4 regions of the Streptomyces hawaiiensis genome follow, and region 2 is predicted to be linked to each of the others. Evidence: riboswitches for the same ligand, from Rfam matches in the RefSeq annotation. Region 2 holds a riboswitch; each other region holds the start of a gene.
The links. Region 2 has a riboswitch for cobalamin ahead of CEB94_RS36990 (energy-coupling factor ABC transporter permease). Riboswitches for the same ligand answer to the same signal wherever they lie in the genome.
Positions count from the first base shown of each region.

Region 1 (7,590 bases), 5.5 Mb from region 2:
TAGCGGGAGCGCGGCAGAAGGATGCGGGTCTGGGCGACGCAGGCCTGGCCGTTGTTCATCCAGGCGGCGGGGGCGATGCCCGCCACAGCCGTCCCGACGTCCGCGTCGGGGAGCACGACGGCCGCCGACTTGCCGCCCAGTTCCAGGGTCACGCGCGTGAGGTGGCGGGCGGCGACCTCCATCACGCGCTTGCCGGCCGCGACGGACCCGGTGAAGGACACCTTGTCGATCCCGGGGTGCCCGACCAGGTACTCGCTCACCTCCCGGCCGGCGGGCAGGATCGACAGCACGCCCTGCGGCAGCCCGGCCTCGCGGGCGATCTCGCCGAGCAGATAGGCGTCGAGCGGCGACTCGGGCGAGGGCTTGAGCACGACCGTGCAGCCGGCGAGGAGCGCGGGGGCGAGCTTGGCGGCGGCGACGAACTGCGGGACGTTCCAGGGGACCACGGCGGCCACGACTCCGACGGGCTCGCGCCGCACGAGGATCGTGCCGAGCACGCCGTCGCGCCGCTCCTCGTAAGTGAAGTTCCGCGCGACGGTGATCGCGGAGTCCCACACCATCACGGCCCCGAGCGCCTGCGCGAGGACGCTCCAGGAGTACGGCGAGCCGTTCTGGGCGGAGATCACGCGGGCGATCTCGTCGTGCCGGACGGCGATGGCGTCCTTGATGCGGCTGACGACCTCGATCCGCTCGTCGAGACTCATCCGCGGCCAGGGTCCCTCGTCGAACGCCCGCCGCGCCGCCGCCACCGTACGGTCCACATCGGCCGTCGAGGCGTGCGGGACGCGTCCGATGACCTCCTCGGTGTGCGGCGAGATCACCTCGATGACGTCCTGGCCCAGGGGGTCGGTCAACTCCCCGCCGATGAACAGCTGTCCGTGTTCCACGAGCTCGGTCATGGCGACTGCCTCCCCGGGAGCGTCCTCTGACGGTGCATCAGGTAAGCCCACTGATACCAGCCCCGCCCACAGGAGTCCACGGACCGCGCACCACGGGGAGCCTCCCAATGGAACCCGTTCTAGTTATAGTGACGGAGAGTCGGCGACAGGGGAGCCCATGACACAGGTGACCGACCACGGCGGGGGCGTCCGGTCCCTCCGGGTCCCGATCCCGGACAACCCGCTCGGCCACACGCTGGTGTACGTCGTCGACACCGACCGTGGCCCGGTGCTGATCGACACCGGCTGGGACGACCCGGAGTCCTGGGACACCCTCGCGCGGGGCCTCACCGCCTGCGGCACCTCGGCCGCCGAGATCCACGGCGTGGTCATCACCCACCACCACCCGGACCACCACGGCCTGTCCGGCCGGGTCCGGGAGGCGTCGGGCGCGTGGATCGCGATGCACGCGGCGGACACCGCGGTCGTACGACGGACCCGGGAGGCCCGCCCCGAGCGCTGGTTCTCGTACATGACGGCCAAGCTCAGCGCCGCCGGAGCGCCCGAGGAGCACATCGCCCCGCTGCGTGCGGCCCGGCCCCGCGCCCTGCCCGGCCTCTCCCCCGCCCTGCCCGACCGCGACATCGTTCCCGGCGAACTCCTGGAGCTGCCCGGCCGCCGCCTGCGCGCGATCTGGACCCCGGGGCACACACCGGGCCATGTCTGTCTCCACCTGGAGGAGACCCACCCGGCTCAACTCCCGGGCCGGGGCCGCCTGTTCTCCGGCGACCACCTGCTGCCCGAGATCACCCCGCACATCGGCCTCTACGAGGATCCGGACGACGCCACCGTCACCGACCCCCTGGGCGACTACCTCGACTCCCTGGAGCGCGTCGGCAGGCTGGCCCCCGCCGAGGTCCTCCCGGCCCACCAGCACCCGTTCCCCGACGCCGCCGCCCGCGTACGCGAGCTGCTCACCCACCACGAGTCACGCCTGACCGCCCTGCTGGCCCTGCTCGCCGAGCCCCTCACCCCCTGGCAGCTCGCCGAGCGCATGGAATGGAACCGCCCCTGGGACCAGATCCCGTACGGCTCCCGCACCATCGCCGTCTCGGAGGCCGAGGCGCATCTGCGGCGACTGGTGAAGCTGGGCCGGGCGGAGGCGGTGCCGGGGAGCGACCCGGTGACGTACACGGCGGTGTAAAGGCGGCGCAAGCAAGGCGCGATGGGAGGAGCAATCGCGTCGCCGAGGGCCCGCAGAGGGTGCTACGAAACGTCCATGGACCTCATTGACCCCACAGACTCCATAGACGCCACGGACCCCATGGACGCCAAGGACGCCATGGAACGCCTCCTCGCCGAACGCGCCTGCGAGCGTCTGATCCTCGGCTTCGTCCACCGGCTCGACCTCGGCGAACCCGCCTCCGTCGCCGAGCTGTTCACCGAGGACGGCGTCTGGCAGTGGCCACACGACAGGCGGCTGGTCAAGGGCCGCGACGCCCTGCGGAGGTACTTCGGCTCCCGTCCGGCCGACCGGCTCTCCCGCCGCATGATGTCCAACGTCCTGGTCACGGTGACGTCCCCGGACACCGCCGGGGCGATCTCCTACTTCACGACGTATCGCGTCGACGGCTACGAGGGCGGCGTCATCCCGGCCGGGCCGCCGGTCCAGATCGGACACTACGAGGACACCTTCCACCGGGTCGACGGGACCTGGCTGCTCGCCTCACGGACCCTCCACCTTCCCTTCGGCGGACCCACCCCGAGCCCGAACCTGCCTTCTCCACAAGGCGCTTGACGTCGCGGAGCGCCCCTAGGATGGTCGGAAGCAACGCTCGCACCGGGAGAGATGCCCATGGGCACCGAAGAGGCCGCACGCACATCGACCGGCAGCGGGGCCCTGGACAGCGGGTGCGCCGGGCCCATGGTGCCGCGGCTGGCCCTCGGGGCCCGGCTGCGCGAGCTGCGGGAGGAGCGGGGCATCGGCCGGGCGGACGCGGGGCACGTCATCCGCGCCTCCTCCTCCAAGATCAGCCGGATGGAGGCGGGCCGCCACGGCTTCAAACTGCGGGACGTCGCCGATCTGCTCACCCTCTACGGCGTCACCGACGAGGCCGAGCGCGCCACCCTGCTGGCGCTGGCCGAGCAGGCCAACACCCCCGCCTGGTGGAGGTACTACAGCGATGTCGTGCCCGCCTACAGGCAGACCTATCTCGGGGCCGAGCAGGCGGCCAGTCTCATCCGCTGCTTCCGGGTCCAGCGCGTCCCCGGCCTGCTGCAGAGCGCCGACTACGCCCGGGCCGACCTCCGGCTCGCCCACCCGGACGCCGGTGCGGCGGAGATCGACCGCCGGGTCGCGCTACGGATGACCCGCCAGCGGATCCTGCGCCGACAGCCGGCGACCCGGCTGTGGGCCGTGATCGACGAGGCGGCGCTGCGCCGCCCGGTCGGCGGTGTCGGTGTGATGCGGGACCAGCTCAGGCATCTCATCGAGATCTGCCGGCTCCCGCACGTCACGGTGCAGATCCTGCCGTTCCTCACCGGCGCCCACGCCGCGGAGGGCGGTCCGGTCACCATTCTGCGGCTGCCCGGCGGGCAGTTGCCCGACGTGGTCTACCTGGAGCAGCTCACCACCGCCCTCTACCCCGACCGGCCGGCCGACATCGAGTGCTACTGGGATGCCATGAACCGGCTGGTGGTCGAAGCCGAGTCGCCGGACGAGACTCCGACCATCCTGCACCGCATCCTCCAGGAGACCTGAGCGTCAGCGCTTGCGGGCGACGCCGCCGTACTGGTGGACCTCGGCGGGAAGGCCCAGGGCCGCCGCGTCGGGACGCCAGCGCGAGCAGGAGGCCACGCCCGGTTCGAGCAGCTCCAGACCGTCGAAGTAGCGCGCGATCTGCTCGGGGCTGCGCAGGATGTACGGGATCGAACCACCGTCGTTGTACTGCTCGATGGCCCTGACGTACTCCTCGCTGGTGTCGGTGGAGTCGTACTGCACGAGGTAGCTGCCGGGAGGCAGGGCGTCCACCAGCTGCCGCACGATCGAGCGGGCCTCGTCGTGGTCCTCGATGTGGCCCAGGATGCCCATCAGCATGAGGGCGACGGGCCGGTCGAAGTCGAGGGTCTTCCCGGCTTCCCGGACGATCGCGCCGGGCTCGCGCAGGTCGGCGTCGACGTAGTTGGTGACGCCTTCCGTCGTGCTGGTGAGCAGCGCGCGGGCGTGGGCCAGCACCAGCGGGTCGTTGTCGACGTAGACGATCCGGCTCTCCGGGGCCACCCGCTGGGCGATCTGGTGGGTGTTGTCCACGTTGGGCAGGCCGGTGCCGATGTCCAGGAACTGGCGGATGCCCTCTTCGGCGGCCAGGTGGCGCACGGCACGGGCGAGGAAGTAGCGGGCGGCGCGGGCGCCGGTCTCGATGCCGGGGAAGACCTCGCGGAACGCGTCACCGGCCACCCGGTCGACTTCGTAGTTGTCCTTCCCGCCCAGCCAGTAGTTCCAGATCCGGGCCGAGTGCGGCACCGAGGTGTCGATCTTGGGGAACGGCTCCTGCTCGGGGTTCTCCACCTGGTCGGTCATGGACGCTCCTGCGTGTGTGGTCGGGGGCCCCACGTTAGCCGCTCCACGCCCTGGAGAGGATCAACTCCTCTGCGCGGCCCAGGAGTTCGACCTCCACCTGGCTCATCGTCGGACTGGCGCCCCGGCGGCGCAGGGCCTCGGCCAGGGCCGGGCGCGTGAGAGGGGACGGACCGGCCAGGAGGGCGGTCAGCATGGCGCCGGCAGGCGCGGAGAGGCTGTCGCCGGCGACAGCGGCCTGCGCGAGGATCACCGCGGTCGCCGCCCAGTCCAGGCCCGGGTCGCCCTCCACCGCGTCGGACCAGTCGATGACACGGGGGCCGCCGGGGGTGAGGATCACGTTCTCCGGGTGCAGGTCCAGGTGGAGGATGCGGACGGAGGGGTCGGTGGAGCGCAGGGCGGGGACGGCGTGGAGGTCGCGCAGCAGCCGGGCGAGGATTGAGCCCGCCTCCGCCACGTCCAAGCTGCCCGCCAGGCAGGCCTGGAGCATGGTCGGGCCGGAGAGCCGCTCCATCACCAGGTCGGTGCGCGAACCGGTCGGGCGGACCCGGGGCGCCGGATAGCCGTGGGCACGCACATGTGCCATCACCGCCCCCTCGGCCGCAGCGTCACCCCCGCCGCCGCGCTCCCGGCGCAGCACCCACGCCTCGTCGATCACATACACATCGGCCCGTCGCCCGGAGCCGAGCAGCTTTCCCGGTGGTGGTGTGGTCGGCATGGGGCGAAGCTACCCCGCGGCCCCGGCGCCCAGCCGACGAGACGAAGCCCCTGCCGCCAGACACGGAGCGAGGCCCCTGCCCACCTGGCCGCGCCGGCTCGAACCGAAGCCGCCCCGCCGCCCGGCACCGGCCGACATGAAGCGAAGCCACCCCGCCGCCCGCCACTCAGGCCGACATGAAGCGAAGCCACCCCGCCGCCCAGGCCGACAGAAGCGAAGCCACCCCGGCACCTCCACCCACACGAAGCGAAGCCACCCCACCCAACCCGGCCCCTCGGCCGGTTTTCCGCGCCCAGGTACAGTAAGCGGGTCGTCATCACACCGTACGGGGGGAAGCCGGTGCAATTCCGGCGCTGACCCGCAACCGTGAACCGCCCGCCGCGGCGGTGAGCCGGATCGCTTCGTACGGTTTCGTGACCGGCTCACGTGCCCGGCAGCCCGCCGTGCACGGCACCGTCGAGGTATACGGAGCCGAGCCGCCCGGGGGTGCCCGTGCTGCCCGGCTCCCCCACAGGGAGAGGCACCCGCCGATCATGAACGTCCGCCGCAGCGCCGCGGTCCTTGCCGCCGTCGCCGTGATCGGCGCCGCCACCCCGGCCGCCGCCGACCCGTCCCCGTCGCCCTCCCAGGCGTTCCCCTCCGCCCTGTACGGCGACACGGACCCCAAGTTCGACGGCGTCTGGCGCCAGTCGCTCGCGCTGCTCGCGCAGGACACGGTGGGTGTGAAGCCGGCGGCGAAGTCCGTGCGGTGGCTGGTGCGCCAGCAGTGCCCGGACGGCGGCTTCGCCTCCTACCGCCCCGACCCCGCCGCCGCGTGCGACGCCAAGACGATGCTGGACACCAACGCCACGTCCGCCGCCGTGCAGGCCCTCACCGCGCTCGGCGGGCACGACGACACCACCGGCAAGGCCGTCGACTGGCTGAAGTCCGTACAGAACAAGGACGGCGGCTGGGGCTACTCGCCCGGCGGGGCCAGCGACACCAACTCGACGTCGATCGTCGTCGGCGCGCTCGCCGCCGCGGGCGAGAAGCCGGACGGGGTCGACAAGGACGGCAAGTCGCCCTACGACGCGCTGCTGAAGCTCGCCCTGCCCTGCGACGGGGACGGCGACGGCGCCTTCGCGTTCCAGCCGGACAAGAAGGGCGACCTCGCCGCCAACGCGGACGCCACGGCGGCCGGTGTGCTCGGCGCGCTGGGCAAGGGCATGGTCGTCAAGCCCGGCGAGAAGTCCGACGCGGCCTGCGCGAAGGCCGCAACGCCACAGCAGGCGGCGGCGAACGGCGCGAGCTACCTCACCTCAGCCCTCGCCGAGGACGACCACCACCTCATGTCCGCCCTGGCCGGTGCCGAGCCGCAGCCCGACTTCGGCAACACCGCCGACGCGGTCGTCGCGCTCGCCGCGCGGGGGGACACCGCGCAGGCGGAGAAGTCCGTGCGGTGGCTGGAGAAGAACTCCGCGTCCTGGGCCGCGCAGAGCGGTCCGGCCGCCTACGCCCAGCTGATCTTCGCCGCCCACGCGACGGGCACGAACCCGCGCGACTTCGGCGGCGCGGACCTCGTCAAGCAGCTCAACGCGACGGGCCCGGCCCCGCAGACGGCCGAGAAGACCAAGGCCTCGGACGAGAAGGAGGACTCCGGCGACTTCTTCGGGGTCTGGTGGTACGTCGGCGTCTGTCTCGTCGCCGGAATCGGCATCGGGTTCCTGTTCACCGGCCGCAAGAAGCAGCGGCAGCTGTGATCCGCCGGGCCGTTCTCCTCCTCCTGGCCTCGCTCCTGCTGTGCGCGGGCGCGGGCCAGGCCCAGGCCGCCGGTTACCGGTACTGGTCGTTCTGGGAGCGCGACGGCGGCCACTGGGTCTACGCCACCCAGGGCCCGTCCCTGGCCCGCCCCTCGGACGGCGACGTCCAGGGCTTCCGCTTCGCGGTGAGCGAGGACTCGGCGGACGCGACCCGGCCACGCGGCGAGGCCGACTTCGCGACGATCTGTGCGAAGACGCCCGCGCAGGACGGCAGGAAACGAGTGGCCCTGGTCATCGACTTCGGCACACCGTCGGACGGCCCCGAGGGCGAAACCCCTCCCGCCGCCCGCACGGCCTGCGCCCGGGTCTCCCCCGACGCGACGACGGCCGAGGCCCTGGCGGCGGTGGCCAAGCCGCTGCGCTACGACACCAACGCCCTGCTGTGCGCGATCTCGGGCTACCCGGAGAAGGGCTGCGGCGAACAGGTCTCACCGAAGGAGACGCAGCAGCAGAAGCCGGCAGCGGAGAAGAAGACCCCCTCGGACGACGGCCCGTCCCTGGGCCTGCTGGCGGGTGTCGCCGTGGTGGTGGTCCTGGGCGGGGCGGCCGTCTGGCAGGTACGACGGCGTGGGTAGCGGCACCCGGGGCCGGCACCGGGCGCAACTGCACCCCGGCGCC
Region 1 covers NZ_CP021978.1:2,679,883-2,687,472, forward strand. The annotation lists gene CEB94_RS12375 (aldehyde dehydrogenase) at 1-899, opposite strand, end outside; gene CEB94_RS12380 (Strvi_7410 family MBL fold metallo-hydrolase) at 1,057-2,082, shown strand; gene CEB94_RS12385 (nuclear transport factor 2 family protein) at 2,158-2,676, shown strand; gene CEB94_RS12390 (helix-turn-helix domain-containing protein) at 2,734-3,639, shown strand; gene CEB94_RS12395 (SAM-dependent methyltransferase) at 3,643-4,458, opposite strand; gene CEB94_RS12400 (phosphotransferase) at 4,493-5,173, opposite strand; cobalamin riboswitch at 5,456-5,633, shown strand; gene CEB94_RS12405 (SCO2321 family membrane protein) at 5,707-6,912, shown strand; gene CEB94_RS12410 (SCO2322 family protein) at 6,909-7,547, shown strand; gene CEB94_RS12415 (energy-coupling factor transporter transmembrane component T) at 7,540-7,590, shown strand, end outside.
Region 1: another riboswitch for cobalamin. It lies ahead of CEB94_RS12405 (SCO2321 family membrane protein); the one in region 2 lies ahead of CEB94_RS36990 (energy-coupling factor ABC transporter permease).

Region 2 (7,590 bases):
CCGGTCGTGCTGGCCGGCTGCGTGCTGCGGATCGCCGGGTTCGTGTGGCTCGGGTACGCGGAGGCGAGCTGGACCGTCATCGGGGCGGTGCTGGTGATCGGATTCGCCGCCGCGCTGTTCTCCCCCGCCGTGGAGTCCGAGGTGGCCCGCCAGTCGGTGGTCTGGGAGGAGGACGGGCGAGGCCCGCGCACCCGTGTCCTCGCGCTGTTCAGCGTGGCGGGCCAGGCCGGGGCGTTCGTCGGGCCGCTGCTCGGCGCGCTGCTGCTCGCCGTCGACTTCCGCACCGCGTGCCTCGCCGGTGCCGCGGTCTTCGTGCTCGTCCTCGCCGGGCACCTGTGGCTGATGCCGCAGCACATCCCCGGCCGGATCCGCGTCCGGAAGCGGGGCGGGGCCCGCGTCCTGCTGCGCGACCGCCGCTTCCTCGCCCTGTGCTGTGCCTACGGCACCTATCTGCTCGCCTACAACCAGCTGTATCTGGCCCTGCCGGACGAGGTGCAGCGCGCGGCGGGCTCCCAGGCGCCGTTGTCCTGGCTCTTCGCGCTGTCCTCGGTGCTGGTGGTGTTCGCCCAGCTGCCGGTGACCCGCTGGGCGGGCGACCGGCTCGACCTGCGCCGCTCCATGACCGCGGGGTTGCTGCTGATCGCGTCCGGTTTCGCGGTGGTGGCCGCGGCCCGCCCGGCCGGCTGGACGGGCACCGCCGGGCTGCTGCCGGCCGCCGGCTTCGTGATCTTGCTCACCGTGGGGCAGATGCTGGTCGTGCCCGCCGCCCGCGCCTGGGTGCCCGACCTTGCCGAGGAGGGCCGGCTCGGGCTCTACATGGGTGCGCTGTCGTCCGTCTCCGGGCTGATCGTCCTGGCCGGCAGCGCCGCCACCGGCTTCCTGCTCGACCTGGGCCTGCCGGCGGCCGTACCGTGGCTGGTCCTCGCGGCCGTACCGGCTCTGGCGGTTGCTGTGGTGCCGCGCCGTGAGAAGGGGGCGGGTGCGGCGGCCTGAAACGGCGCCGGCGCCCTGCGGCAACCGGGCGCGCGGGACCTTCACTCCGGCGGGCGACTCCTTCGCTCCGGGATTTCCGAGTCCGCACCCTCTGAGGACACCGCTGCGGAGACCGGTGGTCACGTCGCGCCAGTATCCTGGGTCGGCTGCGGCACCCCCCACCAATCCCCGTGCAGAAGCGGGGAGTTCGGCCTGCGGCGACGACCTTCCCACGCAGGAGACGAGGACGAGTGCTGCTAGCGGGCCGCTACCGGCTGGATGTTGAGATCGGGCGCGGTGGAATGGGAGAGGTCTGGCGTGCGTACGACGAGACGCTCGCCAGAGCGGTGGCCCTCAAGCTGCTGCTCCCCAGGACACCGATGCCACGGCGGCCTCCCGGTTCCGTCTGGAGGCGCAGACCGCAGGGCGTCTCAACCACCCCAACGTGGTCGGTGTCCTGGACTTCGGCGAGTACGACAACCGGCTGTATCTGGTGATGGAGCTGGTCGAGGGCGACTCTCTCGCCGGGGTGCTGAACGGCTCCGGCGCGCTGCCCGCCGAGCACGTGGCCCGTCTGGCCGCGCAGGCCGCTGCGGGGCTGGCCGCCGCGCACGCGCAGGGCATCGTGCACCGGGACGTCAAACCCGCCAACCTGCTGCTGGACGCCCACGGCACGCTGAAGATCGGCGACTTCGGTATCGCGCGGTTCCTCGACGACCCCGGCGCCGCGCTCACCGCCACCGGCCAGATCGTGGGCACCGGCCTCTACCTCGCGCCCGAGCGGGCCCTTGGCCGGCAGGCGGGGCCCGCCTCCGACATGTACTCCCTGGGCTGCGTGCTCTACCAGCTCCTCAGCGGCCGCCCGCCGTTCCAGGCCGACACCGCCGTCGCCCTCCTCCACCAGCATCTCGACTCGACCCCCGTGCCGCCCCGCGAGCTCGGTGTCACCGGACTCCCGCCGGCGTTCGAGAACTACCTCCTCGGTCTGCTCGCCAAGCAGCCCGAGGACCGGCCCACCGCCCAGCAGGCCGCCGAGTGGTTCGCCGGGGGCGCCTGGCGGGGCCTGCCCGAGCCGCTGCCGGAGGCCTCACCGCCGCTGCGGCCGACGACCGCGTCCGCGGCGGCGCACGCCGCGCCCGGTCCGAGCGCGTCCGCCGAGACCAGTCACCCGACCACGTACGCGCTGCCAGCGACCACGGGGCACCGCACCGCCGCCCGGGCCGCCCAGGCGGGGCGTTCGGGTCGCCCCCGCGGGCGCGGCGGCCTCGGCAACCGGACGAGACTGGCCGCGACGGCCGCCGCCGCGGCGCTCTTCCTCGCCGCGATGCTCATCGGCATGCGCTGGTTCTCGCCCGACACGACCGCGGAGGGCACCGAACCCGACGCGTCCCCGACTGCGAGCAGCCCCGCCGCCACCCCGTCGGGCGACTCCGCCTCGTCTGTCTCCTCCGATCCGGAAGCCGCCCCGGCGGCCGGCCCGGCGACCGGCCCGGCGACCGGGCCGGGGGCAGCCGGGACGCCGACGACCGGCACCGTGGCCGATGTCACTCCGTCCGCGCCGGCCGCTTCCCCGACCCCTCCCGCGCCGGCGCCCGGCGCCGTGACTCCGACGGAGGAGGCGGGCAACGGCGGGCCGCGGCAGCCGAAGCCGGAGAAGCCGCGCCAGGCCGGGGAAGACCAGGAGAGCGACGACGGTGGAGACGACGGAGGCGACGACTGACGCGGGCTCCGAAGCCGCGCGGCGGGGCCCTGCCCGCAGCGTGTGGATCAGTGGGGGGATGCGCCGGTGTGCGAGCGGGCGCCCCCTCGCGCGCCCCTTGGGTGGCTTGTCACCGCCCTTACCCCGGCCTTATTGTCACCAGGCCTTGGTGAACGGGAAATCCGGTGTGATGCCGGTGCGGCCCTCGCCACTGTGAATCGGGAAGTCCGGCTCCAGCCCTCGCGGGCGGCCACTGGGTCCTTGTGACCCGGGAAGGCGGAGTCCGGGCGGTGGTACCCGTCAGCCAGGAGACCGGCCAAGGCGCGTCAACCATCCACGAGGTGCTGGAGAGGGTCTGCTGAGCCATGCACATAGCCGAGGGTTTCCTTCCTCCGGCGCACGCGGTCGCCTGGGGCGTCGCGTCGGCGCCGTTCGTCGTCCACGGGGTCCGGTCGCTCACCCGTGAAGTGCGCGAGCACCCCGAGAGCACGCTGCTCCTCGGTGCGTCCGGCGCCTTCACCTTCGTCCTGTCCGCCCTGAAACTGCCGTCTGTCACCGGCAGTTGCTCGCACCCCACCGGCACGGGCCTGGGAGCCATCCTGTTCCGGCCGCCCATCATGGCGGTGCTGGGCACGATCACCCTGCTCTTCCAGGCGCTGTTGCTCGCGCACGGCGGCCTGACCACGCTCGGCGCCAACGTCTTCTCGATGGCGATCGTCGGTCCCTGGGCCGGGTACGCCGTCTACGCACTGCTGCGGCGCTCCGGTGCGCCGCTGATGGTGGCCGTGTTCTGCGGCGCGTTCGTCGCCGACCTGTCCACCTACTGCGTCACCAGCGTGCAGCTGGCGCTCGCGTTCCCCGACCCGGGCAGCGGATTCCTGGGCGCGCTCGGCAAGTTCGGGTCCATCTTCGCCGTCACCCAGATTCCGCTCGCGGTGAGCGAGGGCCTGCTGACCGTGCTCGTGATGCGGCTGCTGGTGCAGTCCAGCAAGGGCGAACTGACCCGGCTGGGCGTGCTCCTCGCCAGGAAGCGGGCACGGACCGAGACCGAGACGGTGGCCCGATGAACAGGAACACGAAGATCAACCTGGTGCTGCTGCTGGCCGTGGCCGCGCTCGCCGTGCTGCCCCTGGCGCTCGGCCTCGGCGACCACAAGAAGGAGCCGTTCACGGGCGCCGACGCCGAGGCCGAGACGGCGATCACCGAGCTGAAGCCGGACTACGAGCCGTGGTTCTCGCCGCTGTACGAGCCGCCGTCCGGTGAGATCGAGTCGGCGCTGTTCGCCCTCCAAGCGGCCCTCGGCGCCGGAGTCCTGGCCTACTACTTCGGTCTGCGCCGGGGGCGGCGGCAGGGCGAGCAGCGGGCGCTGGAGCGGCAGGCCGGCAGCGCGCTCGCCGGTGCCGCCGGGAAGTCCACCGCGGAGCAGGACTGAGCCCGGGTGCTGCCGATCGACGCGGCGGCGCACAGCAGTCGCTGGCGCCGCCGCCATCCCGTGGACAAGGCCGTGCTCGGGCTCGGCCTCACCGTGCTCGCGATCTCCCTGCCGCCCTGGCCGGGGGCCGCCCTGGTGCTCCTGACGGCGCTGCTGGTGCTGCTGGGGCCGGCCGGTGTGCCCGGGCGGCGGCTGTGGCGGGCCTACCGGGTGCCGCTGGGCTTCTGTGTGACCGGCGCGGTCACGCTGCTCGTCCAGGTGGGCGGACCGGGGGGTTTCGTCTCCCTCGCGGGTGATGGGCCGGTCCGGGCCGGGGAGTTGCTGCTGCGCACCTCGGCGGCTTCCCTGGGCGTGCTGCTGTTCGCCTTCACCACACCGATGTCCGACCTGCTGCCCCGTCTGGTGCGGGTCGGGATCCCCGCTCCGGTCGTCGATGTCGCGCTGGTGACGTACCGGATGAGCTTCCTGCTGCTGGACTCCGTGCGCCGCATCCGGGAGGCCCAGGCGGCCCGGCTCGGTCACACCAGCCGGGCCGCGGAGTGGCGTTCCCTGGCCGGGCTCGGCGCCACCGCGTTCGTCCGGGCCTTCGACCGGGCCACCCGCCTCCAGGCCGGACTCGCCGGGCGCGGCTACGACGGCACGCTGCGGGTCCTGGTGCCCGAGGCCCGGGTCTCCGTCCGCTTCACGGCTGCCAGTTGCGCGCTGCTCGCGGCACTGGCCGCCCTCACCTTCGTCCTGGAAAGGCCGCTGACATGAGCGAGCCCGCCCTCGTCGCCCTGCGGGGCGCGTCCTTCGCCTACGAGGACGGCCCCACCGTGCTCAGCGGGCTCGACTTCGAGATCCGCGAGGGGCGCGCACTGGCGCTGCTCGGCCGCAACGGCAGCGGAAAGACCACGCTGATGCGGCTGCTCTCCGGCGGACTGCGGCCGCACGAGGGGCGGCTGACGGTCGAGGGGCAGCCGGTGTCGTACGACCGCAAGGGGCTGACCCGGCTGCGGACGACCGTGCAGCTGGTGGTGCAGGACCCGGACGACCAGTTGTTCGCGGCGTCCGTGGAGCAGGACGTGTCGTTCGGGCCGCTGAACCTCGGTCTGGACGTCACGGAGGTGCGGGCGCGGGTGGCGGAGGCGCTCGCCGCCCTGGACATCACGGCCCTGGCCGGCCGGCCCACCCATCTGCTCTCCTACGGCCAGCGCAAGCGCACCGCCATCGCGGGCGCGGTCGCCATGCGGCCCCGCGTCCTCGTCCTCGACGAGCCGACGGCCGGACTCGATCCCGACGGCCAGGAGCGGCTCCTCACCACCCTCGACGGACTCCGCACCGCCGGCACCACGGTGGTGATGGCCACGCACGACGTCGACCTGGCCCTGCGCTGGGCCGACGACGCGGCGCTCCTCACCCCGTCCGGCGTCCGCACCGGGCCCGCGGCCACGGCTCTGGCCCGCGTGGATCTCCTCCGCGAGGCGGGGCTGCGCCTGCCCTGGGGTGCCGCGGCGGCGGAACTCCTGCGTGCCCAGGGGTGGCTGGCCCGAGCGGAGCAGGGCCCGCGGACGGCGGACGAACTCGCCGCCCTCGTGGGCGGACGGCTGGGGACGCCCGGAGGGTGAGCTTGTCCGGCGTCGCGGCGCGGCACTACGGTGCCGAGGTGGATCTCTTCTCACACACCTGGACGGCGTTGCGCGCGGTGGTGGCGGATCTATCCGACGAGGATTTCGGGCGGCCCTCCGGCTGTACGGGGTGGCTGGTGCGGGACCTGGTGTGCCATCTGATCGTCGACGCCCAGGACGTCCTGATCACTTTGGCCACCCCGTCCGACCGGGAACCGACCCGTGACGCACTGACGTACTGGGATATCTCGGACACCCCGCCGACCGGTGACGACCCGCTCGACGCGCTGACCGTCCGCCTGGCCGCCGCGTACGAGGATCCGCACCTGCTCACGTTCCATCTGGACGACGTCGGCTCCGCCGCCGGCCGCGCGGCCCTGCTCGCCGATCCGGCCGGCCGCGTCGGCACCCGCGACGAGATCCTCACCGTGGACGACTTCCTCTCCACGTACGTCATGGAGTGGACGCTGCACCACCTCGATCTGATCGCCTGCCTCCCGGACGCGGAGCAGCCGCCCGCGGCGGGGCTCATCCGGTCCCGGGAGATGCTGGAGCAGATCGCGGGGAGCGCCTTCCCCTCGTCCTTCTCCGACGTGGACGCACTGCTCATCGGCACCGGGCGGCGGGCGCCGACCGAGGCGGAGCAGGCCGAGCTGAGCGAGTCGGCCGCGCAGGTGCCGCTGTACCTGGGCTGACGTCGAAGTGACGAAACCGCTGCTCACAGGTCCGCCGTCGAACCGGCCCGGCCGAGGTGGGAGCATGGTCGGCATGGACATCCGCCGCAGGAACAACGTCAACGTGACCGGCCCCGACGACGCGCCGGTGCTGCTCCTGGCACACGGTTTCGGCTGCGACCAGAACATGTGGCGACTGGTCGTGCCGGTGCTCGCCGAGCGTTACCGGGTGGTGCTGTTCGACTACGTCGGTTCCGGCGGCTCGGACCTCGCGGCATGGCGTGAGGAGCGGTACTCCTCGCTGCACGGCTATGCCGGTGACGTCGTCGACGTCTGCGAGGAGCTGGACCTGCGGCAGGCGGTGTTCGTGGGGCACTCGGTGAGTGCCATGGTCGGGGTGCTGGCGGCGCAGGCCGCGCCGGAGCGGATCGGGGCGCTCGTGATGGTGACGCCCTCGCCCTGCTACATCGACGACGAGGGGTACCGCGGCGGCTTCAGCACGGAGGACATCGACGAGCTGCTCGCCTCCCTGGAGGCGAACTACCTGGGCTGGTCCTCCGCCATGGCCCCGGTGATCATGGGCAACCCGGAGCGGCCGGAGCTGGGCCAGGAGCTGACCAACAGCTTCTGCGCCACCGACCCCGACATCGCCCGCGTCTTCGCCCGTACGACGTTCCTCACCGACAGCCGCGAGGACCTCAAGGGCGTGTCCGTCCCGACGCTCGTGCTGGAGTGCGAGCAGGACGCCATCGCACCCCGCGAGGTCGGCGCCTACGTGCACGCGGCGATCCCCGCCTCCCGCCTGGTCACGCTCGACGCCACCGGGCACTGCCCGCAGCTCAGCGCGCCGCCGGCCACCACCGAGGCGATCCTCGACTTTGTGGAGTCCCTGAAGTGATGTGCCGTACGGGTGGCGTACCGGAGCCCGCCGGAACGGGGGACGGGGCGAGCGCGGACGCCGCTTTCACCGCGCTGCTGGAGGACAGCGCGGAGGACCTGTACGAGTCCGCGCCCTGCGGTTACCTGTCCACGTTGATGGACGGCACCATCGCCAAGATCAACACCACGCTGCTGGGCTGGCTCGGCCTGGACCGTGACGCCGTGGCGGGCCGCAAGCGCTTCGCGGACCTGCTCACCGTCGGGGGGAAGCTGTACCACGAGACGCACTTCGCTCCGCTGCTGCGCATGCAGGGTGAACTGCGGGGC
Region 2 covers NZ_CP021978.1:8,151,437-8,159,026, reverse strand. The annotation lists gene CEB94_RS37000 (MDR family MFS transporter) at 1-993, shown strand, start outside; gene CEB94_RS36995 (serine/threonine-protein kinase) at 1,286-2,692, shown strand; cobalamin riboswitch at 2,822-3,006, shown strand; gene CEB94_RS36990 (energy-coupling factor ABC transporter permease) at 3,037-3,738, shown strand; gene CEB94_RS36985 (energy-coupling factor ABC transporter substrate-binding protein) at 3,735-4,103, shown strand; gene cbiQ (cobalt ECF transporter T component CbiQ) at 4,110-4,859, shown strand; gene CEB94_RS36975 (energy-coupling factor ABC transporter ATP-binding protein) at 4,856-5,710, shown strand; gene CEB94_RS36970 (maleylpyruvate isomerase N-terminal domain-containing protein) at 5,749-6,405, shown strand; gene CEB94_RS36965 (alpha/beta fold hydrolase) at 6,479-7,282, shown strand; gene CEB94_RS36960 (PP2C family protein-serine/threonine phosphatase) at 7,282-7,590, shown strand, end outside.

Region 3 (7,590 bases), 6.1 Mb from region 2:
GCGACCGCCTCGGGCAGCTCGGTGCCGAGGACCTCCCGGACCAGGGGCGCGCTCTCGGCGGCCGCCCAGCCGCGTTCCTCCATGCCCTCCGCGATCCGCCGGCACAGCTGCTCCAGCAGGTCGATCGCGTCGGCGGCGCTGCGGGCCGGGCCGTCCACCAGGTCCGTCAGCTCGGCGGGCACCTTCACCGGGGCCCCGGGCTCGGCCAGCAGCTCCTTCTCCGCCAGCCCGAAGTGCTGAGCCAGCGACGCCCTGAGCCCGGGCAGCGCGTTGGCCTGCCCGCCCCACACCTGCGAGGCGCGCAGCACGGCCAGGACGAGGTTGACACGCGGCTCACCCACCGGCCCGCCGCCCAGGATGTGCAGCCCGTCGCGGATCTGCACATCCTTGATCTCGCACAGGTAGCCGTCGATGTGCATGACGAACTCGTCGAACGCGGCGTCGTCCGGCTGCTCGTCGACATGCAGGTCGTGGTGGAGTTCGGCCGCCTTGACCAGCGTCCAGATCTGGGCGCGCACGGTCGGGGCCTTCGCCGGGTCCAGGTCGGAGACGAGCGCGTACTCGTCGAGGAGCTGCTCCAGCTTGGCCAGGTCGCCGTAGGTGTCGGCGCGGGCCATCGGCGGCACGAGGTGGTCGACGACCGTGGCGTGCCCGCGCCGCTTGGCCTGGGTGCCCTCGCCGGGGTCGTTGACGATGAACGGGTAGATCAGCGGCAGCTCCCCGAGGACCGCGTCCGGGGCGCAGCCCCCGCTGAGCCCGAGGCCCTTGCCGGGCAGCCACTCCATGGTGCCGTGCTTGCCCATGTGCACGATGGCGTCCGCGCCGAAACTGTTCTCCAGCCAGCGGTAGGCCGCCATGTAGTGGTGGGACGGCGGCATGTCCGGGTCGTGGTAGATCGCGATCGGGTTCTCGCCGAAGCCGCGGGGCGGCTGGATCATCACGACGACGTTCCCGAACTGCAGGGACGCCAGCACGATGTCGTCGCCGTCGACGTAGAGGCTGCCCGGCGGCTCGCCCCACGCCTCGGTCATCGCGTTCTTCAGCTCCGGGTCGAGCTTGTCGAACCAGGCCCGGTAGTCCGCCAGCGGCACCCGCGCGGGCGCGGCGGCCAGCTGCTCCTCCGTCAGCCACTCCACGTCGTGCCCGCCGGCGCTGATGAGCCGGTGGATCAGCTCGTCACCCTCCGCCGGGTGCCCCTCGACGACGTATCCGGCGTCCCGCAGCGCGTCCAGCACCCGCACCGCCGAGGCCGGGGTGTCGAGCCCGACCGCGTTGCCGACCCGGGAGTGCTTGGTCGGGTACGCGGTGAAGACCAGGGCGAGCCTCTTCTCGGCGTTCTCCTTGTGCTTCAGCCGCGCGTGCCGTACGGCGATGCCGGCGACGCGCGCCGCCCGCTCAGGGTCGGCGGTGTACACGGGCACGTCGTCCGGGCCCTGCTCCTTGAAGGAGAACGGCACGGTGATCAGCCGCCCGTCGAACTCCGGGATCGCCACCTGCATCGCGGCGTCCATGGGGGAGAGGGCGGCGTCCGAATCCGCCCAGGCCTGCCGCGAGGAGGTCAAACAGAGGCCCTGCAGTACGGGGATGTCCAGCTCGGCGAGGGCGCCGATGTCCCAGGCCTCCTCGTCGCCGCCCGCCGAGGCCTGCGAGGCGTGGGTGCCGCCGGCGGCGAGGACGGTGGCGACCAGGGCGTCCGCCCGGCCGAGGATCTCGTACAGTTCCTCGTCCGCCCCGCGCAGCGAACCGCAGAACACCGGCAGCGCGTTGGCGCCGTGTGCCTCGATCGCGTCGCACAGGGTGTCCACGAAGGCGGTGTTGCCGCTCAGCTCGTGGGCCCGGTAGAAGAGCACGCCGACGGTCGGACGGCCCTCCACCCGGGCGCGCTCGCCGTGGACGCCGAACTCCGGCATCTTCCGCGGCTCGACGAACCCCTCGCCCGTCAGCAGCACGGTGTCGGAGAGGAACCGGGCCAGCTCGGTGAGGTTGTCCGGCCCACCCTCCACGAGGTACTTCAGCGCCTCGGCCACGACACCGGCCGGGACGGACGACTCGGCCATCAACTCCGCGTCCGGCACGGCCTCGCCGCCGAGCAGCACGGTGGGGATGCCGGAGGCCTTCAGCGCGGCGAGACCGTCCTCCCAGGCCCGCTTGCCGCCGAGCAGCCGGACGACGGCGATGCCGGCCCCGTCCAGCAGGGCCGGAAGCTCCTCCTGGACGTCCACGCGGGTCGGATTGCCGATCCGGTAGTCGGCCCCGGAGGCGGCCCGGGCCGCCAGCAGGTCCGTGTCGGCGGTCGACAACAACAACACTGTGCTCATGCGGGCGCTCCCGGTGGAATGAAGGGCAGTCCTTGCGGCGCGCCGGACTCGATGAGCCGCCACAGCGCGTCCGTGTCCGCGTGCTGTTCGATCAGGTCGCCGAGCCGGTCGAGCTGCTCCTCGCGCAGCGCGGCGAACGAGGTGTCCGGCGCCGGCACGAAGCGGCGGCCCGCGGCGGCCGCCACCTCGCGCAGAAAGGCCCGCCGGAAGCCGTCCGACTCCAGTGAGCCGTGCCAGTGCGTGCCCCAGGTCTGGCCGACCCGGCAGCCGTCCAGGAAGGGGATTCCCCCGGTGACGTCGGCGACGCCGTGATGGATCTCGTAGCCCTCCACCCGCTCGCCGAGGGCTTCCCCCGCCGGCCGGGTGAGGGTCTTCTCGCGGGCGAACCGCACCCGCACGGGCAGGATCCCGAGCCCGTCGACGTGGCCCCGGCGGCTCTCGACGTCGTCCTCGATGTGCTCGCCGAGGATCTGGAAACCGCCGCAGACACCGAGGACGGGCCGCTGCTCGGCGGCCCGGCGGACCAGGGCCTCGGCGAGCCCCCGCTCACGCAGCCACTCCAGTGCCCGGACCGTCCCGCGGGTGCCGGGCACGATGACGAGGTCGGCGTCGGACAGCTCCTCCGGCCGGTCCACGAACCGCACCACGACCCCGGGTTCGGCGGCCAGGGCGTCCACGTCGGTGAAGTTGGACATGAGCGGCACGGCACAGACCGCGACCCGCAGCACGTCCTCGCCGACGGGCGGGGCGACGACGGATTCCCGCACGGCGCCCCGCAGGGAGACGCGCAGCCCGTCCTCCTCGTCGATCCCGAGCCCGTGCCGGAAGGGCAGTACGCCGTACGTGCGCCGCCCGGTGAGGCCGAGCAGCATGTCCAGGCCCGGCTCCAGCAGGGAGACGTCCCCGCGGAACTTGTTGACGAGGAACCCGGCGACGTAACGCTGGTCCTCGGGCGACAGCAGCGCCACCGTCCCGAAGAACGAGGCGAACACACCGCCCCGGTCGATGTCGCCGACCACGAGCACGGGCAGCCCGGCGCCCCGGGCGATCCCCATGTTCACGATGTCCGTCCGCCGCAGATTGATCTCGGCGGGAGAACCGGCCCCCTCACAGATCACCGCGTCATACGTGCCCCGCAACTGCTCCAGGCAGTCCAGCACCGTCCCGAGCAGCCTCTGCTGCCGCCCGCCGTGGTAGCCGCGCGCGCTCATCTCGCCGACCGGCTTGCCCAGCAGCACGACCTGACTGCTCTGCTCGCCACCGGGCTTGAGTAGCACGGGGTTCATCAGCGCGGTCGGCTCGACCCGGCAGGCCTGCGCCTGCATGGCCTGGGCCCGCCCGATCTCGGCCCCCTCCTTCGTCACGAAGGAGTTCAGGGACATGTTCTGCGCCTTGAAGGGCGCGACCTTGACGCCCTGGCGCACCAGCCACCGGCAGATCCCGGCGGTCACGACGCTCTTGCCGGCGTCGGAGGTGGTACCGGCGACGAGAAGACCACCGCCCATGTCATTTCCCCCTCTTCAGCAACCGCGCACTCCTCAGCAGCCGCGCACCGGCGCACACCCCGAGCGCGAGCCAGGTGACCCGCCGCGAGAGCCGCACGGCCCGTTCGACGTCGTGCGTACCGACGGCACGTCCTTGCGTGTTCAGCACGGGCCGGTGCTCCATCCGCCCGCCGTACGAGAGCGTCCCGCCCAGCCGCACCCCGAGCGCCCCCGCGAACGAGGCCTCCACAGGCCCGGCGTTGGGACTCGGATGCTTCGCCGCGTCGTCCCGCCAGGCCCGCATGGCCCCCCGCGGATCCGGCCCGGCCAGGGCGGCGAGTACGGCGGTCAGCCGTGCTCCCGGCCACCCCGCGAGGTCGTCCAGGCGCGCGGAGGCCCACCCGTACCGGCGGTACCGGGCCGACTTGTGCCCGACCATGGCGTCCAGCGTGTTGACGGCCCGGAAACCCAGCAGCCCCGGCACCCCGCCGACGGCCCCCCACACCAGCGCCCCCACCACCGCGTCGGAGGTGTTCTCGGCGACGGACTCGACCACGGCCCGGGCCATACCGTCGGCGTCGAGGGCCTGCGGATCCCGCCCGCACAGATGCGGCAGCCGGGCCCGGGCCGCCTCGACGTCCCCGGCCTCCAGGGCACGCCCGATGGTCCGTGCCTCCCGGGCGAGTGAAGTCCCCCCGACGACACCCCAGGTGGCGGCTCCGGTCAGCGCGACGGAGGCGACGCCGGAGGTCCGCACGGCACGCGCGGCGACGGACCCGAGGGCGATTGTCCCTCCGGCACACACGGCGGTGTGCAGCGCGCCCCACCCGCGGTGGTCCCGCCACAACACCCGTTCCACGGCGCCCGCGGCCCGCCCGAACGCGGCGACCGGATGCCCTCGGCGAGGATCACCGAGCAGCAGGTCACCGATCAGACCGGCGGCGGCGCCGTACGCGAAGACGCGACCGGCACCCATGGGCTCAGCCGGCCGGAAAGGCAGGCAGGGGTGGGATGTTGAAACCGGATGGGCAGCCGCGCATGGCGATACGTGTCCTCACTCAGGGTGTCCACGCCCTGGTTCGACGAGACCGGCGGTGAGAGTTCCTGGCTCCCGGGGATTGCTACCCCGGTGACAGTGGCGGGACCGCGCCGGACTTTCACCGGCTTCCTCTCCTGCCGCCGTACTGGCCCCGGCAGTCCACCACGGCCGGGAACCGCCGTCAACTTGCCGTTGACCTGCGAGGGGAGAGTGTGCAGAACCCCACATCGTCCCCTTCCGTACACACGACGACCGGGCGGCACAGGACCGAAGTCCCGCGCCGCCCGGTGGACGATGTGCGGTCGGGCCGTCAGGCCACGATCAGGTAGATGCCGTACCCGACAGCCGCCGCGCACGCCGCGAAGCACGCGTACGCGCCGGTGACCGCGAGGCTCGCGGACCCGCCCTCCGCCACCGCACGCTCGCGGCGCGACAGGCCGGTGATGCCGAGGGTGAACAGGCCGACGAGGGCCACGGTGACCACGAGGCTGACACCGAAGACGGAGCCGAGGGCCGCCCAGTCGATCTTCATCTCAGAGACTCTTCCTTGTAACCGGGTGGCGGGGTCAGACCGTCGTGGTCGTGGTCGGCGTCCGTTCGACGGTGGCCTGGGCCGGGAACGACGGCACCGGCTCCTCCGCCGGCGTACCGGCCGGCGGCGGCGTCACGGCGGCCATCGCCGTGGTGACCACGCCCGCGGGCTCCGCCTCGTCGGTGTCGTTGACGTTGGTGTGGTCGACGATCTCACGCCGCGACAGCTTCCAGATCGCCGCGCTGGAGGCGATGAGGAAGACGGCCACCACAGCGGTGCCCCAGGCGCCGAAGCCGGTGACGTACTCGGCGAGAGCACCCACCAGGGCCGCCGCCGGCAGCGTCAGACCCCACGCGACGAACATCCGCGTCGCGGTCGACCAGCGGACGACGCCGCCCTTGCGGCCGAGCCCCGCGCCCATCACCGCGCCGGACACGGAGTGGGTGGTGGACAGGGAGAAACCGATGTGCGAGGAGGCCAGGATGACCGTGGCCGCGGAGGTCTGGGCGGCGAAGCCCTGCTGCGGCTGGAGGTCGGTCAGGCCCTTGCCCATGGTGCGGATGATGCGCCAGCCGCCCAGGTAGGTGCCGAGCGCGATCGCGACGCCCGCGGAGAGGATGACCCACATGGGCGGGTCGGAGTCGGGGGCGAGGGTGCCGCCGGCGATCAGGGCGAGGGTGATGATGCCCATGGTCTTCTGGGCGTCGTTGGTGCCGTGCGCCAGGGAGACCAGGCCCGCCGAGGCGATCTGGCCGGCCCGGTAGCCCTTCCGGGACGCCTTGCCGTCGGCCTTCTTGCCGAGGGAGTACGTCAGCCGCGTCGCCAGCATCGCCGCGAGGCCCGCGACCAGCGGGGCGGCGATCGCCGGGATCAGCACCTTGGTGACCAGCACGTCACCGTGGACCGCGCCGACGCCCGCCGAGGCGATCGTGGCACCGATCAGACCGCCCATGAGAGCGTGGGAGGAGCTGGACGGCAGGCCGACCAGCCAGGTCAGCAGGTTCCAGAGGATCGCGCCGACCAGGGCGGCGAAGATGACCTCAGGACGGATGCCGGCCTCGTCGACGAGGCCCTTGGAGATCGTGTTGGCGACTTCGACGGACAGGAAGGCGCCGACCAGGTTGAGGACCGCGGACATGGCCACCGCAACCTTGGGCTTCATGGCGCCCGTGGAAATGGTCGTGGCCATCGCATTCGCGGTGTCGTGGAAACCGTTCGTGAAATCGAACGCGAGTGCGGTTACCACCACAATCGCGAGGATCAGCGAGAAGCTTTCCATTTACCCAGGCAATCGTTCGAGGTCGTTGGCTGTATGAACGTAGGCAACCTGAGTGAACGGAAGATGAACTGAGAGGGGCGCAGGGGTGACCGCAACGGGGGGTCGCGGCGACGCCCCGGAGCGGCGGCCCGGCGCCCCGGTGGCTAGGTGCCTCGCGCGAACCGTTTCAGCTGATCGAGCGACCCGTTGAAGAGATTCTGGTCACCCGGGAAGGTCCCGCTGCCGTTGTCGTGCTGCCAGAAGGTCCAGGAGGACCAGCCGGCCGGCAGCGTCCCGGGGCCCGACGTGTCGTAGCGGGCGATCCACAGGGCATGACCGGCGGCGAGGACGCCGCTGTCGCCCGTGCACGTGCTCCACCGGTGGGCGGTCGTGTAGATCACCGGGCGGCGGCCGGTGAGCCGCTCGACCTCGTCGCTGAACGCCTTGATCCAGCCGACCATCCCCGTCTTCGTCAGGCCGTAGCACTTGTGCTTCTTGTCGTACGGGTTGTATTCGATGTCGAGCGCGGGCGGCAGCGTCCAGCCGTCCGCGGTCCAGCTGCCGCCGTTGCGCGCGAAGTACGCCGCCTGCGCCTGACCGGAGGACCGGTTCGGCAGGGCGAAGTGGTACGCGCCGCGCACCAGGCCCGCCGCGCGCGAGCCGTTGTACTGCTGCCCGAAGTAGGGGTTGCGGTAGGCGGTGGACTCGGTCGCCTTGACGTAGACGAACCGGGCGCCCTTGCTCTTCGCGTCCTGCCAGTCGACGTTCCTCTGATGGGACGAGACGTCGTGCCCCTTCGGGCGGCCCGCCGCCGAGGCCGGAACTCCGGCGAGCGCGGTCCCGGCCAGGGCGAGTGCCGCCGCGGATGCCGCCAGTAAGCGGCCGCGGCGGCGGGTCGGTGTGCGGTCACGGGCCATGTGGTTCCCCCCGGAAGGGCGACATGCACGGCAAATCCACCA
Region 3 covers NZ_CP021978.1:2,075,809-2,083,398, reverse strand. The annotation lists gene cobN (cobaltochelatase subunit CobN) at 1-2,318, opposite strand, end outside; gene CEB94_RS09625 (cobyric acid synthase) at 2,315-3,823, opposite strand; gene CEB94_RS09620 (cobalamin biosynthesis protein) at 3,825-4,778, opposite strand; cobalamin riboswitch at 4,879-5,036, opposite strand; gene CEB94_RS09615 (hypothetical protein) at 5,152-5,373, opposite strand; gene CEB94_RS09610 (inorganic phosphate transporter) at 5,408-6,652, opposite strand; gene CEB94_RS09605 (lysozyme) at 6,796-7,548, opposite strand.
Region 3: another riboswitch for cobalamin. It lies ahead of CEB94_RS09620 (cobalamin biosynthesis protein); the one in region 2 lies ahead of CEB94_RS36990 (energy-coupling factor ABC transporter permease).

Region 4 (7,590 bases), 6.7 Mb from region 2:
GCGACGGCCATCTGCGCCGGCTCGTCGACGAGGCGCTGAACGTGGCCGACCACCGCCTCAGCGACCGCCCCCCGCACGACTGAGTACGGCCCGCTCAGTGACGCGCCGCCGTCCCGAGGTACTGCTCGGCGAAGGCGGCGGCCGCCGCGGGCGAGGTGAACAGGCGGCGCAGCCGGGCGAGCGTGGTGCCCGCGCGGAAGGGGTCGCCCGCCGCCGTGCCGTGGTACACCTCGGACAGCCACTGCGAGAACTCCTGGTAGTCCCACACGCGCCGCAGACACGCCTGCGCGTAGCCGTCGAGGCCGCTGCCGTCGCCGGTGGTCAGCCGGGCGACCAGGGCGTCGCCGAGCAGGAAGGCGTCGTGCAGGGCGAGGTTCATGCCCTTGGCGGCGATGGGGGCGACCAGATGGGCCGCGTCCCCGGCGAGGTAGAGCCGGCCGTGCACCATCGGCTCGACCACGTAATCGTGCATGTCCAGTACGCGCTTCTCGATCAGCCGGCCCTCGGTCAGCGGCGGCACACCGGCCGCCCCGAGCCGTTCCTGGAGCTCCGACCAGACGCGTTCGTGCGGCCAGTTCTCCGGGTCGTCGCCCGGCGGGCACTGGAGGTAGTAGCGGGTCACCTGCGGACTGCGGGGCATCTGTCCGGCGAAGCCGCGCGCGTGGCAGCCGAACAGCACGCAGTCGGCGGACGGCGGCGCCTCGGCGAGCAGGGCCAGCCAGCCGATGCCGTAGTCGTGCCGCGCGATCCGGACCCGCTCGGGCGGGAGCGAGGCCCGGGTCACTCCGCGTGCCCCGTCGCACCCGGCGACGAAGTCGCAGTGCACGACGTGGCGTTCACCCGTCTCGGGGCAGGTGTACGACACCGACGGCCGGTCGGTGCCGAGGTCCTGGACCCGCACGTCCCGGACGCCGAAGCGGATCCGGCCGCCCCGGACATCGGCGTACTCGCGCACCAGGTCCGTCACCAGCAACGGCTGCGGGTAGACGAAGTGGTGGCTGCCCGTCAGCTCGCCGTACGGGAACCGATAACGCTCCCCGACGAAGCGGAACTCGCAGGCCGTGTGCAGTTCCGCGCTGTCCAGCAGATTGCGGGCGAGACCCCGCTTCTCCAAGCCGCGTACGGCCCATTCCTCGATGACCCCGGCCCGGGGCCGCTGTTCGATGAACTCCCGGGTCTCGGTCTCCAGCACCAGGCAGTCCACGGACGCGGCCCGCAGGATGTTGCCGACCGTCAGACCCGCGGGACCGGCACCCACGACAACGACTGGGAAGCGTTGCGGGGCGCCGGAGTCCGCGGGCGGAAAGGCGTGGGTCATGCGCACATTATGGAGGCCGGTCTCAGTGGACGGGCACCTCCTCGACCGTCACCTCCTCGATGCTTCGCTCGATCTCCCCGGACGGGGAGGCGCAGGCCCGGGCCCAGTAGTAGATCGCCAGCGAGAACACCGCGACGACCAGGATGTCCCACCACAGTCCGAGGTGCCCCTGGCCGCCGAAGCCGCCCTGCCAGGAGATGACGCCCATGCCCAGCAGGTAGACGGGCAGCCACTGGGCGGCCTTGAAGTCGAGGCGGGGCGCGTCGGGCAGACCCTTGCGGGTGGCGTACCAGGCGTAGCCGCCGAGCAGGACGTAGCCGAGGACGATGGCCACGCCGAGCCGCCACAGGGTGTCCCAGGTGGACCAGTAGATGATGAGGTTGGCCACCACGAACGACAGCGGCGAGAGGACCTTCCCGGCGGGCAGGCGGTAGGGGCGCGCCCGGTGCGGCAGCCGGTCCGCGAAGACGCCGTAGGCCAGCGGGGCGCCCGCGTACATCAGCACGCTCGCCGAGGTGATGAAGCTGACCAGCTGCTGCCAGCTCGGGAACGGCAGGAAGCAGACCACGCCGGTCACGAAGGACACGATCAGCCCGAACCACGGCACACCGCGCGCGTCGGTGCGGGCGAAGAGCTTCGGCGCGTAGCCGTTGCGGGCCAGCCCGTAGGAGACGCGGGACGTGGCCGTCGTGTAGATCAGGCCGGTGCCGCCGGGGGAGACCACCGCGTCCAGGTACAGCACCACGCTCAGCCAGCCGAGGCCCACCACGGTCGCCAGGCCCGCCCACGGGCCGCTGATGCCGGGGTAGTCGAGCTTGGTCCAGCCGTGCGCGAAGGAGCTCAGCGGCAGGGCGGCGATGAAGACGACCTGGAGCAGGACGTAGATGGCCGCCCCGATGGCGACCGAGCCGATCGTGGCGCGCGGCAGGTCCCGCTGCGGGTCGCGGCTCTCGCCCGCCAGCTGGATCGCCTGCTCGAAGCCCAGCAGGGCGAAGATGATGCCGCTGGAACTGACGGCGCTCAGCACCCCGTGGGCCCCGAACGGGGCGAAGCCGTGCTCGGTGAAGTTGCCCGGGTGGAAGTTGCCGGCCGCGATGATGAAGATCGCGGCCAGCGGCACGGCCACCTTCCACCAGGTGGCGGCGCTGTTGGTGTGGGCCAGGATCCGCACGCCGAGGAAGTTGACGACGACGAACACGGCCATCAGCGCGACGGCGACGACGAAGCCGCTCGTCGTCAGCGTCCCGTCCTTCGCGTGCTGGAAGCCCCGCGCCCAGTGCCAGTGTCCGGCGTAGCCGATCATGGCCTCGACCTCGATCGGGGCCACCGTCGCCGCCTGGAGCCAGGAGAACCAGCCGAAGGACATGCCGGCCAGCCCGCCGAACGCGTAGTGCGGATAACGGGCCGTGCCGCCCGCGACCGGGAACATGCCGCCGAGTTCCGCGTGCACCAGGGCCAGCAGCACGATCGCAACGGCGCCGATCAGCCAGGACAGGATCGCCGCGGGGCCGGCCGCCACGACGGCCTTCTCGGCGCCGTACAACCAGCCCGAGCCGATGATGGACCCGACCGACGCCCACATGAGCCCGATCAGCCCGACATCCCGGCGCAGGCCGTTTCTTTCCATGAATGCGGGGCCTCTCATCAGTGAACTCGAAGAGTCCGGAGCAAGAGGCCTCAGGTTAGGAATCGGTCAGCCGGCGGAAGAAGACCAGTTGTGCAGCCTTGACCGGGCGCGGGTGTTTCGTGGGAAACGCTTCAGGATTCCTGTACGCGGTGATGAGACAGCCGTGGGATCTCGATCGCCGGGCAGCGGTCCATCACCATCTCCAGCCCCGCCGCGCGGGCCCGGTCGTACGCCCCCTCGTCGATGACGCCGAGCTGGAACCAGACGGCCTTCGCGCCCTTGGCGGCCGCCTCGTCCGCGACGGCCCCGGCGAGGTCGCTGTTCACGAACACGTCGACGACGTCCACGTCGAAGGGGATGTCCGCCAGGCTCGCGTACCCCTTCTCCCCGTGCACCGTCTCCGCCTTCGGATGCACCGGCACGACGCGCTTGCCGAAGCGCTGGAGCACGGCCGCGACGCCGTACGCCGCCCGCTGCTCGTTCGACGACAGGCCCACCACGGCCCAGGTGTCGCCGAGCTCGGTGAGGATCCTGCGGACCGCTGCCTCGTCGCCGTACACCGGCGGCCTCCTCGGGAGTCGTGGACGAACTGCTCTCCCGGCAACGACGCGGAGTGCGCGGTGATTCCCGGGCGCCTCCGTGATAGCTTGCCGAGGCCAGTCGAACCCATGTACGTGGGTCAGGGAATCCGGTGCGAATCCGGAACTGACGCGCAGCGGTGAGGGGGACGGGCGGGGCCTCGGCCACTGGACGACTCGGTCGTCCGGGAAGGCGTCCCGCACCGGGTGAACCCGAGTCCGAAGACCTGCTGGCGGCCCCCGCGGCCGCACGCGGCGGGGGAGCACCGTACGACCGGGCTCCGCGAATGGGCCCTCGACGACTGAGGACTGGTTCCCGTGCCCCTCGCTCCACCCGCCCGTGCCGCTGCCCTGCTCGCGGCCGGCTCCCTGCTCCTGACCGGCTGCGGGGGCGCCGAGGCCACCGACGCGAAGGCCGCCGTCACACTCTCCAACTGCGGGCACGAGGTCCGCGTCGCGGCCGCGCCGCGGCACGCCGTGTCCCTCAACCAGGGCACCACCGAGATCCTGCTCTCCCTCGGCCTGGCCGACCGCCTCGCGGGCACGGCCACCTGGACCGACCCCGTGATGAAGGGGCTGGAGAAGGCCGACGCCGAGGTGCCGCGCATCGCCGACAACACCCCGTCCTTCGAACGCGTCCTGGACGCCGAGCCCGACTTCGTCGCCGCGTCGTTCGTCTCCACCCTCGGCAAGGGCGGCGTCGCCACCCGCGAGCAGTTCGAGAAGCTCGGCGTCCCCACCTACGTCTCCCCGTCCGACTGCGCGGGCAAGGACAACTCGGGCGGCGGTGACGGCGCACGCGACAAGGCTCTGGGCATCGACACCGTCTACGGCGAAGTATGTGACCTCGCGACCGTGTTCGGAGTGAAGGGTCGCGGCGACGCGCTCGTGTCCTCCCTCCGGCAGCGCATGAAGAAGGCCACGGCGGGCATCGACGCCTCCGACGTCACCCTCCTCTACTGGTTCGCGAACTCCGAGTCGCCCTACATGGCGGGCTGTTGCGGAGCGCCCGGCATCATCACCCGGGCCCTCGGCGCGAAGAACGTCTTCGACGACACACACGAGGAGTGGCCGCAGGTCAACTGGGAGACGGTCGCCGACCGCGACCCCGACGTCCTCGTCATCGGCGACCTGACCCGTAAGTCGCAGACCGCCGAGTCGGCCGCGAAGAAGATCGCCTTCCTGGAGTCCAACCCGGTCACCAGGAACATGGACGCCGTCCGGCACAAGCGGTACGTGCTGCTCAGCGGGCAGGCCATGAACCCGACCATCCGCACCGTCGAGGGCGTGGAGCAGGTGGCCGCCGGGCTGCGCCGGTCCGGGCTGGTGAAGTGACCGCCCAAGGTCCGCCGGATGCCGGGGTCCGGCCCCGGCGCGGGGCCGGACTCGCCCTGGGGGCGGCCGGGGCCGTCGCGCTCGCCGCGTCCGTCGCGGTGGCCCTCACCATCGGTCCCGCCGACCTCCGCGTCGGTGACGTGTGGTCCGTCGTGGCCGCCCACCTCGGCCTCGGCAGCTCGCAGCTGACGCCGATCCGGGACGGGATCGTCTGGCAGCTGCGACTGCCGCGCACCCTGCTCGCGGCCGTGTGCGGAGCCGGACTCGCCGTGTGCGGGGCGGTGATGCAGTCGCTGCTGCGCAACCCGCTCGCCGACCCCTTCGTACTCGGGGTGTCCTCGGGCGCCTCCACCGGAGCGGTCCTCGTGGTCGTGCTCGGCGCGGGTGGCGGTGCCCTCTCGGTGTCGGCGGGCGCGTTCCTCGGCGCCCTGCTGTCCTTCGCGCTGGTGCTGCTGCTCAGCCACACCCTCGGCGGCACCACCGACCGGGTGGTCCTCGCGGGCGTCGCCGCCATGCAGCTCTTCTCCGCGCTCACCTCCTTCGTCGTGATGACCTCCGCCGACGCCGAGACCACCCGCGGTGTGCTGTTCTGGCTCCTCGGCTCACTCGGCGGCGCCGGCTGGACCGACGTATGGCTGTGCCTGGCGGTGCTGGCCGTGGCGCTCGTGGTGTGCCTGTCGTACGCCCGTACCCTCGACGCCTTCGCCTTCGGGCAGGACGCGGCGGCCGCGCTCGGGGTGTCCGTCGCCCGCACCCGCCTGGTGCTGCTGTGCGTCACGGCCCTGCTCACCGCCGCGCTGGTCAGCTCGGCCGGGGCGATCGGCTTCGTCGGACTGGTCCTGCCGCACGCCGCCCGGGCCCTGACCGGCCCCGGGCACACGCGGCTGCTGCCGGTCACCGCCCTCGCGGGGGCGGTGTTCCTCGTATGGGTGGACACCCTGGCCCGAACGGTCCTCGATCCGCAGGAGGTTCCGGTGGGGGTCGTGACGTCGCTGATCGGGGTGCCGGCGTTCGTGGCGGTGCTGTACCGGACGCGGAGGGCGCGGTGAGCGGCGCGGGGGCGACGGCGGGGGCGGGGCTGCGGGCCGACCGGGTCAGCCGCAGTGCCGGCGGGCGTCTCATCCTGGACGGCGTCGCCCTCGCCCCGGAGACCGGCTCCACGGTCGGCGTCCTCGGTCCCAACGGCTCCGGCAAGTCCACGCTGCTGCGGCTGCTGGCCGGGCTGCTCACGCCGACCTCCGGAGTCGTCACCCTCGACGGCACACCGCTGGGCGACCTGCCCCGCCGCACGGTCGCACGCCGCCTCGCCGTCGTCGAGCAACAGTCGGACACCCAGGTGGAGTTGACGGTCGAGGACATTGTGCGGCTGGGTCGCGTCCCGCACCGCCGCGCCTGGACACCCGCCTGCGCGGACGACGAGCGGGCCGTGCGCGCCGCCCTGGAGCGCACGGGCCTCGACGGCCGCTCCGGCCGACTCTGGCACACCCTCTCGGGCGGCGAACGCCAGCGGGTGCAGATCGCCCGCGCGCTCGCCCAGGAACCCCGCGAACTCCTCCTCGACGAACCCACCAACCACCTCGACATCCACCACCAGCTCGACCTGCTCACCCTGGTCACAGGCCTGCCGGTCACGACCGTCGTCGCCCTGCACGACCTCAACCTCGCGGCGATGTACTGCGATCGGGTCGTCGTACTGTCCGCGGGGCGGGTCGTGGCGGGAGGCACCCCCGAGGACGTCCTCACGGCCGAGCTCATCGCCGAGGTGTACGGGGTGCGGGCCGCCGTCAGCCGCGAAGGGCCCGAGGGGCGGCCCCATGTGCGGTTCCTGGGCACGCTGGCCTGACAGGAGCGGCCGGGCACGCCATTGGTGGGGCGATTGTCGCCACGGTGGCCGGAAAACGCCGCACCTGCCTGCGCGTGCCCGCCCGCCCGCCTACGCTCACCTCGTGCTGCGCATCATCGACGCCCGAACCCGTGAGCCGGTCGACCCCGCCCCGGCCCGCCGGGGCCTGACCCGTGTCGTGGTGCACGCGCCCGGCTCCGACACGACGAACCTGCGGGTGCTGCTCGTCGGGGACCTGCTCGTGCGGACCCTGGAACTCGGCGGCACACCGGTCTGGGCCCTGCTGACCGGCGGCCGGCGGCAGCCGGAGCTGCGCGCGGGCGCCGCGACGCTCGGCATCCGCCCTTTCGAGGACAGCCCCGACGTCGGTGCGGGCCTGGGCGAGGCCCAGGTCGTCCATGTCACCGCCGAGGGCGGGGCGGTGGCCGACGGGGTACGGATCGCCGTCGCGCCGGTCGAGCCGGGCCCGACGGACCACTGCGACCCCGCCGCCCTGCGCCTCGCCCTGATCTCCCGTCACCACAGCGCCCCCGTCCGGCTGGAGGCGGCCCGACTCGACGACGCCCGCGCCACCCTCGCCCGCTGGCGCGGTGCGGTCGCCCGCTGGGCACGGCAGCCCTCACGGCCGATTCCCGACGCCGTGCGGGGGCGGCTGCGCGACGCCTGGGAGGACGACCTGGACGTGCCCCGGGTGCTGGACGTGCTCCGTCAGGTCGAGACCGAGCCGGACCTGCCCGACGGCGCCCGGTTCGAGACGTACGCCTACGCCGACCGGCTCCTCGGCCTCGACCTCACCCGCGACCTGGGATCCCCGTCGTGATCGAACGCGCCGGAGCAGGCCCGCAGCGCCGCCTGGTCGTGCTGCGGCACGCCAAGTCCGCCTGGCCCC
Region 4 covers NZ_CP021978.1:1,448,391-1,455,980, reverse strand. The annotation lists gene CEB94_RS06715 (ArsR/SmtB family transcription factor) at 1-83, shown strand, start outside; gene CEB94_RS06710 (4-hydroxybenzoate 3-monooxygenase) at 95-1,318, opposite strand; gene CEB94_RS06705 (APC family permease) at 1,341-2,945, opposite strand; gene CEB94_RS06700 (CoA-binding protein) at 3,077-3,505, opposite strand; cobalamin riboswitch at 3,586-3,772, shown strand; gene CEB94_RS06695 (ABC transporter substrate-binding protein) at 3,842-4,858, shown strand; gene CEB94_RS06690 (FecCD family ABC transporter permease) at 4,855-5,907, shown strand; gene CEB94_RS06685 (ABC transporter ATP-binding protein) at 5,904-6,701, shown strand; gene CEB94_RS06680 (hypothetical protein) at 6,805-7,521, shown strand; gene CEB94_RS06675 (SixA phosphatase family protein) at 7,518-7,590, shown strand, end outside.
Region 4: another riboswitch for cobalamin. It lies ahead of CEB94_RS06695 (ABC transporter substrate-binding protein); the one in region 2 lies ahead of CEB94_RS36990 (energy-coupling factor ABC transporter permease).